DNA from 2 places in the Lysinibacillus sp. FSL K6-0075 genome. Region 2 is predicted to be linked to the other one. Evidence: riboswitches for the same ligand, from Rfam matches in the RefSeq annotation. Region 2 holds a riboswitch; the other holds the start of a gene.
The links. Region 2 has a riboswitch for cobalamin ahead of cobT (nicotinate-nucleotide--dimethylbenzimidazole phosphoribosyltransferase). Riboswitches for the same ligand answer to the same signal wherever they lie in the genome.
Positions count from the first base shown of each region.

Region 1: another riboswitch for cobalamin. It lies ahead of nikA (nickel ABC transporter substrate-binding protein); the one in region 2 lies ahead of cobT (nicotinate-nucleotide--dimethylbenzimidazole phosphoribosyltransferase).

Region 1 is NZ_CP151947.1:2,527,749-2,534,686, forward strand. It holds gene metE (5-methyltetrahydropteroyltriglutamate--homocysteine S-methyltransferase) at 1-1,445, shown strand, start outside; cobalamin riboswitch at 1,600-1,793, shown strand; gene nikA (nickel ABC transporter substrate-binding protein) at 1,942-3,558, shown strand; gene nikB (nickel ABC transporter permease) at 3,630-4,583, shown strand; gene MHB65_RS12400 (ABC transporter permease subunit) at 4,586-5,395, shown strand; gene MHB65_RS12405 (ABC transporter ATP-binding protein) at 5,409-6,182, shown strand; gene MHB65_RS12410 (ATP-binding cassette domain-containing protein) at 6,194-6,938, shown strand, end outside.
Region 2 is NZ_CP151947.1:1,272,854-1,279,791, forward strand. It holds gene hfq (RNA chaperone Hfq) at 91-321, shown strand; gene MHB65_RS05930 (rhodanese-like domain-containing protein) at 418-720, shown strand; gene MHB65_RS05935 (hypothetical protein) at 961-1,362, opposite strand; gene MHB65_RS05940 (DMT family transporter) at 1,621-2,475, shown strand; cobalamin riboswitch at 2,560-2,736, shown strand; gene cobT (nicotinate-nucleotide--dimethylbenzimidazole phosphoribosyltransferase) at 2,824-3,879, shown strand; gene MHB65_RS05950 (trimeric intracellular cation channel family protein) at 3,931-4,536, opposite strand; gene MHB65_RS05955 (methionine gamma-lyase family protein) at 4,880-6,133, shown strand; gene MHB65_RS05960 (MerR family transcriptional regulator) at 6,288-6,665, shown strand; gene glnA (type I glutamate--ammonia ligase) at 6,721-6,938, shown strand, end outside.

The sequences.
Region 1 (6,938 bases), 1.3 Mb from region 2:
TGGCAATTGGGGTTGTAAATGGCCGTGATATTTGGCGTTCAAACCTTGCAGAGGTCAACGCAACGATTCAAGCCATTGAACAGCTAAGTCATGCCGAAGAGCTATGGATTCAACCATCAAGTAACCTACAGCACGTTCCAATCACAACCTCTCTTGAAAATGAACTTGACCCTGTTTTAAAGCAGGCTTTGGCCTTCGCAGATGAAAAAATCGTAGAAATCACGGGGCTGACTAAATTTAGACGAGATAAAGATGGTTCCTTACAACATAATTTTTCAGAAAGTATGAAGGCGATTGAGGCTCTAAAAAATCATCCAATCCGCCAAAACAAGTTGATTCATCAAGCTGTTCAAACTGTGACAACGCAAGATTTTGAACGACAAAGTGATTTTACACAACGTCAAAATATACAACAACAGGCCTTAGCGTTACCGCTGTTCCCAACAACTACAATCGGTAGCTTCCCACAATCTGATGAGGTGAAAAGAAATCGTAATGCTTGGCGAAAGAAACAACTAGCAAATAAAGACTATGAGGCATTTATAGAAGAGGAAACTAAGCGCTGGATTACTATACAAGAGGACCTAGATATCGATGTACTCGTTCATGGTGAATTTGAGCGTACAGACATGGTAGAATATTTTGGTGAAAAACTGACTGGCTTCGCCTTTACAGAAAAAGCATGGGTCGTTTCATACGGGTCACGCTGTGTGAAGCCTCCGATCATTTATGGTGATGTTGCGTGGGCCTCACCCATTACCGTAAAAGAATCAGCCTATGCTCAAAGCCTAACAAAACGATTTGTAAAAGGCATGCTGACAGGGCCTGTGACGATATTAAATTGGTCGTTTGTACGCGATGATCTTTCCCGTCAAGATGTCGCTTATCAAATTGCATTAGCACTTCGCAAAGAGGTGGAAGCACTAGAAAACGCAGGTATTTCGATTATTCAAGTGGATGAGCCAGCACTAAGAGAAGGCTTACCGCTTCGAAAAGAAGAGTGGGGGGCTTACTTAGATTGGGCTGTCAATTCCTTCAAGCTTGCTACATCTAGTGTCAAAGATGAAACACAAATCCATACACATATGTGTTACTGCGAATTTAATGATTTCATCGAACCGATTAGCGCACTAGATGCAGATGTGATTTCCATTGAAACATCGCGAAGCCATGGGGAACTCATCACGTCACTACAAGTGCAACCCTATAAAAAAGGAATTGGCTTAGGCGTCTATGATATTCATAGCCCACGTGTACCAAGTGAGGAAGAAATGCTCACTATTATGAAAGATAGTTTACAGGTTCTTGATCGCCATCAATTTTGGGTAAATCCAGATTGTGGCTTAAAGACTAGAAAAGAAACAGAAACCGTTGCAGCTTTAGCCAATATGGTTGCTGCTACTAAAACATTGCGTCAAGCCGTACAACAATCTACATCAAGATAAAGAAATGATTTATTTAATCTACTACATCTACTCTCCAAAAGATAACAAAGGCCAGGGTAAGTTACCTGGTCTTTTTATGTTGTTTGGAGAAATTTATTATATTCAGAAAATAAAATTGACGTGAACATGGGAGCATGTTATGTTTATTACTAATTTCATAGCAATCATTACAAGTTTGAATGAATTCGTCTTTCATTCAATTAAAAGGAAAATGGGTGAAAATCCCATGCTGTCCCGCAGCTGTAAATGAGGAGTTTTGTTTCAAATACCACTGAGTAAGTACTTGGGAAGGTGAAGCAAAATCATGATTCATGAGCCAGAATGCCTGCTTGTAAGAAGATTCATTGATGATCTACGAAAGATAGGGAGATGGATGGAGACTTGCTCATCGTGAGTTTTTCTGTCCTTATTCTTTTTTAGAATAAGGTTTTTTTATGCCCTCTCTTCTTTAACAAGTAGATTTATTTGCACTACGAATAGAGATAGGAGACAGAAAATGAGATTGACTAAGTATTTACTTCCTTTACTGCTTGTGCTGACGTTCAGTTTACTTGCTGGCTGTACAAGCACGGATGAAGAAAAGGGGAAGACAACGACACCACAAACAAATGAAAAAATGATAACAATTGGCTGGCCATTAGATGTCGGTCCATTGAATCCTCATACATATTTACCGAATCAAATGACTGCCCAAGCCATGGTCTATGAATCCTTGGTGGAATACAATGATGATGGCACGGTTACGCCAAAGCTAGCAGAAAGCTGGGACATCTCAGAGGACAAAACTTCGTATACTTTCCATTTAAGAAAAGATGTGAAGTATTCAGATGGAACTACTTTTAATGCCGATAATGTCATCCGTAATTTTGATGCCGTATTAGCGAATCGAGACATGCATTCTTGGATGGGCATGGTCAACCATATGAAAGAGGTTGTAAAAGTGGATGATTTTACCATCCGTCTGCAATTGGATGAACCCTATTATCCTGTCTTAAACGAACTTGCCTTTGTCAGACCTTTCCGCTTTTTAGGGGATAACGGATTCCCAGAAGGCGATACGACGCAAGATTCTATCAAGGAACCGATTGGGACAGGCCCATGGGTGTTAACTGAATACAAAAAGGACGAATATGCATTATTTAGTCGCAATGAAAACTATTGGGGAGAAAAACCACTAGTAGAACAAATAAAAGTAAAAATTATCCCTGATTCAGAATCTATTTCATTAGCATTTGAAAACGAAGAATTAGATTTAATTTATGGTCGTGGCATTATTAGTTTAGATAACTATACGTATTTAAAAGACAGTGGGAAATATAAAACAGCTACCTCTGAGCCTTTGTCTACAAAAGCACTGCTGTTCAATACACAATCTGGCCCGTTAGCTGAATTAAAGGTACGTCAAGCTATTCAATATGCTATTAATAAGGAGCAAATGGTAGACAGTATTACACATGGTACAGAAAAAGTGGCAAACACATTGTTCTGGGATGCAATTCCTTATGCCAATATAGATTTAGCGCCTATTTTATACAATCCAGAAAAAGCGCAACAATTGCTAGATGAGGCAGGGTGGACGTTACAGAATGGAGAAAAAATTCGTTCGAAAAATGGACAACCACTATCATTAGATTTAATTTACATTGCATCCGATGCGATTCAGAAACCAATGGCAGAATTAATGCAAGGTGAATTAGCAAAAATTGGCGTACAGTTGAATTTAGAAGGTGCAGATGTGATGGTCGGTCTACAAAAATTGATGGATGACCAGGTAGATATTAATTTCTGGCGTACCAATGGACCGCCAACAGACCCTCATAGCTTTGCAAATGAATCAGCTACACCAAATGCTAGTGGTGTGTATGAGGCGAAATTAGGCTTACCAAACGCCAAAGAAATCGATACGAAAATCCACCAATTATTAATAGGCACGGATGAAGAGGAACGCGTGCAGCTTTATACGGATATTTTAACGATGTTCCATGACCAAGCACTATTCTATCCAATATCTTACGAAACAAATAATGTGATTTATCAACCATATCTAAAGGATTTTGCCCCACGTGCATCTGAATACGATATACCTTATGCACAAATGGCTACAGAAAAATAAAAGTGGAAGAGAGAGTATGTCTAGCAGAGACAGCTCTCTCTTTATCATAGGATTGAGTAGGAAGTGACAGCATGTATGAGTCGACATGGATGTTTTGTTTAAAAAGAATTTTGACATTGCCCTTTGTCTTATTAGGCGTTTCCATCCTAACCTTTGTATTTATTCGTTTCGTTCCAGTAGAGCCTGCTGAAGTCATTCTACGTTTGGCAAGAGTTGCGCCAACAGAGGAAGCCATTCAGGCATTACGTGAAGAACTAGGGACGGACAAGTCGTTTCTTCTTCAATATTTACTATGGGGAAAAGGCGTATTACAGCTAGATTTCGGAACATCTTTTGTTAGTAAATTACCCGTGGCACATGAGCTATTTGCGAAATTACCCGCAACCATTGAATTAGCGATTGCTGCGTTTGTCCTCATTTTAGGGCTAAGTATCCCATTTGGGGTGATAAGCGCATTGTATAAGCACACTATCATTGATAAAATCATTCGATTCTTTACCATCCTGAGTGTGTCGATTCCAACCTTTTGGCTAGGTTTCCTACTACTCTATTTATTTAGCTTGAAATTAGGATTCTTTCCGACAAATGGGAAGGGCACACTATCTCATTTAGTTTTACCCGCATTCACACTGGCTTTACCAACAATTGGCTTGTTCGTTCAATTTATCCGTTCAACCATCCTAGAAGAATTACAGCAGCAATATGTTCAATATGCACAGTTAAGAGGATTAAAAAGCTCTGTGATTCTTATCCGTCATGTGTTGCGAAATGCTGCTATTCCATTGACATCCCTGTTAGGCATGACCCTCGGGAATCTACTAGGTGGAGCCGTCATTGTGGAGCAGGTTTTTAGCTGGCCAGGACTCGGCAGGTACTTAATCGAATCCATTATGAACAGGGATTACCCAGTTGTACAATGCTATGTATTAATTATCGCTGTTATCTATGTGCTTGCCAATTTATGCACAGATATATTGCATCGTTTATTGGACCCTCATCTAATGATGAAGGGCAGGAGAGATTAAAAATGAACTTCGTACGAACAAAAAGTAGCAATTTGACAGGATTCATTAGTCTATCGCTCCTTGTTATCATTGGCTTGTCGGGGCTATTTGCGCCAATTTTAATGCCACATGATCCTTTAGCTGTCGATATAGCTAAGAAATTTTCGGTTCCATCTTGGGACTATCCATTAGGTACAGATCATTTAGGAAGGTGTATCTTGTCACGCCTCCTTTTAGGTATTCGTTATTCATTAGGATCAGCGCTCGTCATTCAGCTAGTTGCCATTGTTTTAGCTATCCTACTAGGTGCTTTTGTAGCGTTGAAAAGGGGCTTAATCGATTTTCTTTTTATTCGACTATGTGATATTTTATTAGCCTTTCCAACACTGGTACTTGCATTTGGGCTATTAGGTATATTAGGCCCTAGCTTAAAAAATGTTATAATAGCACTCATTTTTACACAGCTTATTTATTATGCAAGAATGGTCCGAAGTTTGTGTATCGGCATGAATGAGAAAGACTTTGTTCAAGCTGCAAGGATTTCAGGCACTACAGGTATCCAATTAATTAGACGCCATTATATACCCAATATACTGCCATCTATTGTCACGATTGTTGCATTAGATATCGGGAAGGTGATTTTAGAAATTGCGGGCTTTTCCTTTATCGGACTTGGCGTGCAGGCACCGATTCCAGAATGGGGCATGATGATCAATGAAGGAAAGCAATACATGCGGCAGCATCCTGAATTAATGCTTTATCCTGGACTTGCCATCATCCTTGTTGTGTTATTGTTTAATCAGTTAGCAAATCGTTTAAAAAAGCTTGACTAGTAAAGGGGAAGTTATGGAGAAAGTTTTAGAAGTGAAAGACCTCACAGTCAAAATGGGGGAGAAAAATATATTAACCTCTATCAATCTGACAGCTTATAAAGGGAGAGTCTTAGGAATTATAGGAGAAAGTGGCAGTGGAAAGACCATGCTTTGCCATGCCATCATGCAAACATTACCGTCCTTAGCACAAGTCACCCAAGGTGAAGTACTCTATCAGCAAGAAAATTTACTGAACGTTTCAGCTGCTAAATTGAGAGCTTACCGTGGCCGGCATCTTTCGATGATTTTGCAAAACCCATCTACTGTATTCGATCGTATTCAAACGATTGAAAGTCATTTTCGAGAAACATTAAAAGCACACTTTAAGCTGACCAAAAAGGAAATGAGACAGATTGCCCTTGATGCTTTGAATAAAGTCCATTTACCTCATCCAGAGCAGCTTTTGTCCTACTATCCTTTTCAGTTAAGTGGAGGCATGCTACAGCGAGTGATGATTGCCCTGTCATTGGCGATACAAGCCTCTCTCTACATTGCAGATGAACCTACGACTGCTCTTGATACTATCAATCAAAAACAAGTATTAACACTTTTTGATCGTATTCGCTCAGAAACAGATGCTGCCATACTCCTTGTCACGCATGATTTAGGTGTCATTGCTGAACTTGCTGACGATGTGGCTGTGATGTATCAAGGAGAAATCATTGGGCAAACGAATGTTTTTGATTTTTTTGATGCGCCTCAGCATCCCTATACAAAGAAGCTTTTACAAGCAAGAATGCTATTTTAGAGGTGAAAAAAATGACGTTGCTAGACGTGAAAAATATAGACATGCATTATGCTCAAAGACCAGCCCTATTTCAACGAGGACAAAAAATTCCTGTATTACAAAAGATGTCATTTTCACTTCAGGAGGGAGAATGTCTCGGAATCGTCGGTCAAAGTGGTTCTGGAAAAAGCACATTAGGACGCATTATTTTAGGGATTGAACGACCAACAAACGGAGAGCTGCTCTTTCAAGGTATCAATTTATACGAAGCACCCAGCAAAGAGAAAAAAATGATACGAAGAAATTTACAGGCTGTTTTTCAAAATAGCTATCATTCATTTAATCCAAAACAGACGATTTTCGAAATACTCGAAGAACCGTTTTTGAATTTCGAGCATTTTAGCAAAGCAGAGCGACAACAGAAGGTAAGGGAATTACTAGACTGTGTAGAGTTAGAGTGGGCAATGGCTCAAAACTATCCCTCACAGCTAAGTGGGGGACAGCAGCAACGAGTCAACATCGCTAGAGCTCTTGCATTAAAGCCGAAACTGATTGTTTTAGATGAGGCCATTAGTAGTCTTGATATGATTTTGCAAAAGACGATTATAGAACTATTACAATCACTGCAAAAAGAGCTACAGCTTGCTTATATATTCATTTCACATGATTTACAAGCCACACGTTTTATGTCAGATCGCATCCTAGTGATGCAGCATGGTCAGCTCGTGGAGGAGATTGGGAAGGATGGAGTATATCAGCATCCCGCTTCACAAGAAT
Region 2 (6,938 bases):
GAAAAATTTCTAAAAATTACTAATTGATAAATTGGTAGAACGTGCTACTATAGGAATGAAGAGGTAGAAAGTTAGTAGGGAGGCTATTTGATGAAATCAATCAACTTGCAAGATACGTTCTTGAACCAACTACGAAAAAACAGTGTTTTTGTAACTGTATTTCTGTTAAACGGATTTCAGTTAAAAGGGACTGTGAAATCATATGATAATTTTACAGTTTTACTGCTGGATGCTGACAATAAGCAGCACCTAATCTACAAGCACGCCATTTCTACATTCGTTCCAGCAAAACAAATAGAATTTTTAGAGACAGAAGTATAAAAAGATTGTTAAACAGTTAGTGTTCTCCACACTGGCTGTTTTTTTTGCTACAAGCTATAATGATAGTGGAATTTGATATTTTGGAGGACAAAGTTAATGAAAACAATGGAAACAACACAATTATTAGATCTTTTAGATGCAAATGAGGACCTATATATTATTGATGTTCGTGAAGAAGATGAAGTAGCACACGGCATGATTCCAGGCGCTCAGCATATTGCACTTGGAACAATCCCTGAACGTTTAGAGGAATTAGATGTAGAAAAGCCATATATTATTGTGTGTAAGGCTGGTGCTCGTTCTGCCAACGCCTGTGCTTACTTAGAGGCACAAGGATTTGATGTAACAAACCTTGAAGGCGGCATGCTGGCTTATGATGGAGAATTAGAATTTAAATAAACCATGAAAAAAGAAAGAGCATATACTCTTTCTTTTTTTATGTTGTTGAAAAAAATCGTGTCACTAGCAGAAAAAGACCTTTTGGCAAGGTAAGGGGTTGATTTCCGATCTGCCAGCGTCCTTTCCAGGGGGCGTCCGAGGAGCTTTCCCTCACTAGCGTTCGCCCACAGGAAAGCAAGTAGCCTGCAACGGAAACCATTTTCACCTTTCACAAAAAAGCTATTGCTGGTTTTGTTTTTCTTATGCTTGTTTTTTCAGGGAGTCCATGATGAAATTAAAATTCTCCTCAAAATTTTTGTAGAGATGAACATTTTTTTGTCCCTGCACCTTTGAAGCATAGCTAGCAAAGTTTAGACCAGCGCCATAAATTTGTAGTGCTCCATTCGCCAAATCACCCTTTTGGAGAAGCTCAATGCCGTCTTTCAAGAAATTTTGACTCTCCTCGAAATGACACTCCGTAATGTATTTATCACCACTATGAAATAACTTTAAGTTTTCTAGTATTTTATTTGCTGTCTCTTCACTAATAGAAGCGTCGACATTTATTAGCAGTTGATTGATCGGTTTTACCAACTTGGCATAGAGGCTATCATGCGTTTCACAGGTTTCAGCACTGGCATTTCTTAATTCTTTTGCATTCATTTTATCTTCCCCTAACTTTTCATTGTTTTATTACTTGCTGAACCTTCCCCTAATTTTAATATTTTAAATCCTGAATTTTCAGAAATATGTTATGATTATAGTGAATGAAGGAGGGATTTTGTATGTTTCGATCCATAGCACCCCCAACAATGTCTTTGCAGTAGAATCTACTGTTTAGGCATTCGATAATAGCTTGCTCATTTCGATAGATTCTACTGTATAGGCTAAAACGATATACGTAGAAAGTAGGAATTTGTAATGAGCGGAAAATTAGCATTTGTATTGTCCATGATTATTTTTGGTGCTGTCGGTGTTTTTGCGAAGTTTATTCCTTTATCCTCAAGTGAAATTGCCTTTTGGATGAGTATCATTGGCGCTTGTTTTTTGTTGGCCATATTTGTTTATAAAAAGGAAAGCTTTTCGAGGATCACGATTGTCCAAAATAAATGGCCGTTAATGCTTTCAAGTTTAGCATTATGCGGTAATTGGATATTTTTATTTCAGGCTTATAAGGAAACGACCATTGCCAATGCAGCACTAAGTTATTATTTTGCGCCAGTACTGGTCATCTGTTTATCTCCTATTATTTTAAAAGAGACGTTAGTAGGGAGAAAAATAGTGTATGTTGCTGTAGCATTAATAGGCCTATTTTTGATTGTCCAAAGCCAAAACATGGAGAACAGTGGTCACTTTATCGGTATTGTCTATGGTTTGATCGCAGCATGCTTTTACACGGTACTAACCTTTACAAATAAACGTATTCGTGGTTTAAAAGAGCCCGAAAATACAATTATCCAACTCTCTTTAGCTGCATTTTTGCTCTGTCTCTATATTGTAGGGACTACGGGTTTTCAAGTGATGCAAATTAGTTTTGGGTTCGTTCTAGTATTGATAGTACTTGGTATTGTGCATGCAGGTGTGGGGTTCTTTTTGTTCTTTTTAGGCATGTCTCAGCTAAAAGGTCAAAGTATAGCCATTCTTAGCTATATTGATCCACTGACATCATTAGTACTCTCAACAATGATTATTGGTGAACAAATGACAGTCCTACAAATAATAGGGGCTGTTCTTCTATTAGGCTCAACATTACTAAGTGAATTGGAAAAGACATAAGCCACTTTATAGTGTTACTGTTTAGTTTTACAAGTTTACTTTTCACATATTGACAGGAAAAGTGAGCTGTCGTAGATTTAAAGTAGTTGAATAAAAGCAATAGGTGCCCAATAGGGAGAATAGGGAATAAAGTGAAAAGCTTTAGCGGACCCGCCACTGTATAAGGGAGTTTCATAGTGAATGCCACTAGCAAATTGCTGGGAAGGTGCTATGAGATGTTGAACTTGAGCCAGGAGACCTGCCTACATGCTTTAGAAGATATAGATGATGGAAAAGTCTGTAGTTTATTTGTCATGACAATAAACTACAGACTTTTTCTTTTTGTCTTAAAAAGAGAGGAGCAATTTCATGCAATTACTACAAGACACGATACAAAACATCCAAGGTGCTGACCTGAAGGTGATGGAGCAAGCTAGACAGCGTATAGATGCCCTATGTAAACCCCCTGGCAGTTTAGGAAAACTAGAGTCCATTGCAGTGCAGCTTTCTGGCATAACTGGACAATTATTTCCGGTGATTGATAAAAAAGTCATCATTGTTTGTGCAGCAGATCACGGTGTTTGTGAGGAAGGTGTAACCACGAATCCACAAGATGTGACGGTCTTTCAAACATTAAATTTTCCTAAGGGAGGTACAGGTGTTTGTGCGATTGCGGGCATTACCAATGCAAAGGTAGTAACAGTAGATGTTGGGGTAAAAGAAGATATTCCACTTGATGCAGGTGTCCTCATTCATAAAATTAAATATGGTACAGGTAACATGGCACAAGGTCCAGCTATGTCTAGAGAAGAGGCTATTCAATCCATTGAAGTAGGAATTCGTGTGGCAACAGAGGAAATCAGAAAAGGTGCCAATGTACTTGGTACAGGTGAAATGGGCATCGGTAATACAACACCGAGTGCAGCGATATTAGCTGTTCTAACTGACTGTGACCCAATTGAAGTAACAGGATTTGGAGCAGGAGTTGGTCAAGGTGGAATTGCCCATAAAGCGGCGATTATTGAAAAAGCAATTAGCTTAAATACGCCTAATCCTAAAGATGTCATCGATGTTCTAGCTAAGGTTGGCGGGTTAGAGATAGGGGCGATGATAGGCATTATACTTGGCGCTGCAGTCCATCGTAAACCTGTTGTCATTGATGGATTTATTTCAACTATTGCCGCGCTCATTGCTTATAAGCTCGAACCAAAAGTAAAAGATTATATTATTCCTTCCCATGCCTCAGAGGAACCAGGGGCTAAAATTGCCGCTGCATTACTTGGCATTGAACCAATGTTGTACATGAATATGCGTTTAGGTGAAGGCTCTGGTGCAGCCCTAGCCTTTCCCATTTTAGATGCAGCCTGCTCGATGATGAAAAATATGGTGACTTTAGAAGAATCAATGCAGTTGTTAAAAAGATAAAAACAATAAAACAGCCAATGACTTAATTTTTGGTCATTGGCTGAATGGTATTTATGCTCGATTTAACTTACGTAATGGCAAGCGCCACTTCATCATATAGGAAAGAATACGTAACGCTGTAATTACTGCGAATAAAATATAAAGGAAAATGTCCCCTGTAAAAACCTCAAATCCGATTATCAGCCCTGCGAGAGCTGCCCAAACACCATAAACTTCATCACGGAGAACTAATGGTTTTCGTCTAGCTAATAAATCTCGTACAATACCACCACCTGAACCTGTTAAAACTGCAGCTACAATGACCGCGCTAATTGGCATATCAAGCTTCACAGCATAGAGTGCCCCTTGAATAGCGAATGCTGATAAGCCAATGGCATCTGTGAAGTTACCCCAACGATGCCAATGCTGAATCAGATGATGTGGAAAAATAAAGAATATCGTAATTGCAGCCAGTGCAATTTGAAACATCATATCCTGCCCCCATAGTGTTGTGACAGGTAGTCCGATGAGTAAATTTCGAATTGCTCCACCACCAAAGGCCGTAACAATACCAAGTATATATACACCGAATAAATCGTATTCTTCTTCCATGGCAATGATTGCCCCAGAAATAGCAAAGGCAATTGTTCCTATAATACTAAAAACCTCCCAAGCCATCCCTTTCACCCCTTCTATCAATAAATAAACTTTTTTATAAGTTAAAAGACTTTTTTACGTAACAGAATCTATGAATTTAATAGCCAAAATCAGTCATTAAATACGCTTCTTGAAATAAGTCCGCACATTAGCTTAGCGTAAAATTCCGTTAGAAACAATAGGCAAGTTTTACAGGTGCACATACAAATTGATAAAATGTGATTAAAATAAAGAAAAACATTCGTCAAAAGCATTTATATACCAGTGTTTGGTTAGGGAATTCTAGAGTGATTGATGTCAATTTAGATAGTCAATAAATCTTACTGAATGAAATGCGGGACAATTGTGAAATGGAGAAGAAAGAATGACGTTTACATCAAATTTATCTACACAAACGCTATCCTTAGCGACAAAAATAGAGGAGCAAGTGCGGCCTTATCATGCCAAGGTAGAAGAAATGGCATTTTATAACCAGCAGAAGGTGCTAGCAGCATTTCGCAAGCATCAAGTGAGTGACTACCACTTACATCCATCTAACGGCTATGGCTATGATGATGAGGGACGGGATAATCTAGAACGTGTTTATGCGGAAGTATTTGGAGCAGAGGCAGCCATTGTTCGCCCCCAAATTATTTCAGGGACACATGCAATCACGCTTAGTCTATTCGGTGTTTTGCGTCCTGGTGATGAGCTGCTTTATATTTCTGGTCAGCCATATGATACATTGCAATCCATTGTTGATGGTGGTGATAAAGATACAGGCTCACTGAAAGATTATAAAATCGGTTATCGACATGTGGATTTACTAGATAACCAGGCCATTGATTGGTCAGGTGTAGAAGCGGCCATTACAGCACAAACAAAAATGATTGCCATTCAACGTTCAAAAGGCTATGCAACACGTCCATCCTTTACGATTGATGAAATTGCTGATATGTGTGCAAAGGTACGTAAATTAGCCCCTGAAGCTGTTATTTTTGTAGATAACTGCTATGGTGAGTTCGTAGAGGCGCAGGAACCTACAGAAGTTGGTGCTGACTTAATGGCTGGCTCGCTCATTAAAAATCCTGGTGGAGGATTGGCGAAAATTGGTGGCTATATTGCTGGCCTAGCAGATTTAGTGGAGAAATGTGCCTACCGCATGACATCTCCAGGTATAGGTGCAGAAGCGGGGGCCACATTAAATACACTAGGTGATTTTTATCAAGGATTTTTCCTAGCGCCACATGTTGTATCGCAAGCATTAAAAGGTGCGATCTTTACAGCTGCAATGCTGGAGGAAATCGGTATGAACACTTCTCCAAGCTATCATGCGAAACGTACAGATTTAATTCAATCTGTGTCTTTCCAAACAGCGCAGCAAATGATTGCCTTTTGTCGTGAAATACAAGCGAATTCACCAATCAATGCCCATTATGCTCCGGAACCAGCATATATGCCAGGTTATGAAGATGATGTCATCATGGCGGCTGGAACGTTTATTCAAGGTTCCAGCATTGAGCTGACAGCAGATGGCCCAATACGACCGCCATTTACTGCTTTTATCCAAGGTGGACTAACATATGAACACGTTAAATTTGCAATTTGTAGTGCGGTTCAAGCCATTCAAAAATCATAACAAGACAATAGATTAAGCCTAAATATGAATAGTTTTTTACAATTTTCTATCAGATTGAAAAAAATAGTACCAACCATGTTAGATAACCTTACATGGTTGGTTGACAGTGAAAAAATTTCGTTATATGATAAGCGGGTATTGGAGGAGGACTTAAATGAGTCGTGAAATTAGACGAACTATGCCGTTATTATCGATGAGTATTGTGATGCAATTAACAGAGCTTTCGGCAAGACAAATTCGTTATTATGAAGAACACCATTTAATTGAGCCGCACCGAACAGAAGGCAATCGACGTATGTTTTCACTAAATGATGTCGATACATTGCTTGAGGTTAAAGACTACTTAGAACAGGGTATGAATATGGCGAAGATTAAAAAAATATTTGCTAAAAAGAAAAATCCTGTTGCTACAACTGATGAACAAGATTTAAGTGATTCAGAATTACGCCAAATTATGCGCGAAGAAATGCGTCAAGCACAGCGCATGCAAAAATCATCCATCCGACGAGGGGATTTATCTCGATTCTATTAATAAATAGGGTAGGGTAAACATAAAAGCTAGACAAATTATAGGAGTGTGGAAAACTGTGGGTAAATACACAAAAGAGGACATTAAACGTCTCATCGAAGAAAAAAATGTAAGCTTTATTCGTTTACAATTTACAGATATTCTTGGCACAATCAAAAACGTTGAGATTCCTGTAAGTCAATTAGACAAAGCATTAGAAAATAAAATGATGTTTGATGGCTCATCTATTGAAGGTTTCGTTCGAATCGAAGAATCTGATATGTATTTATATCCTGA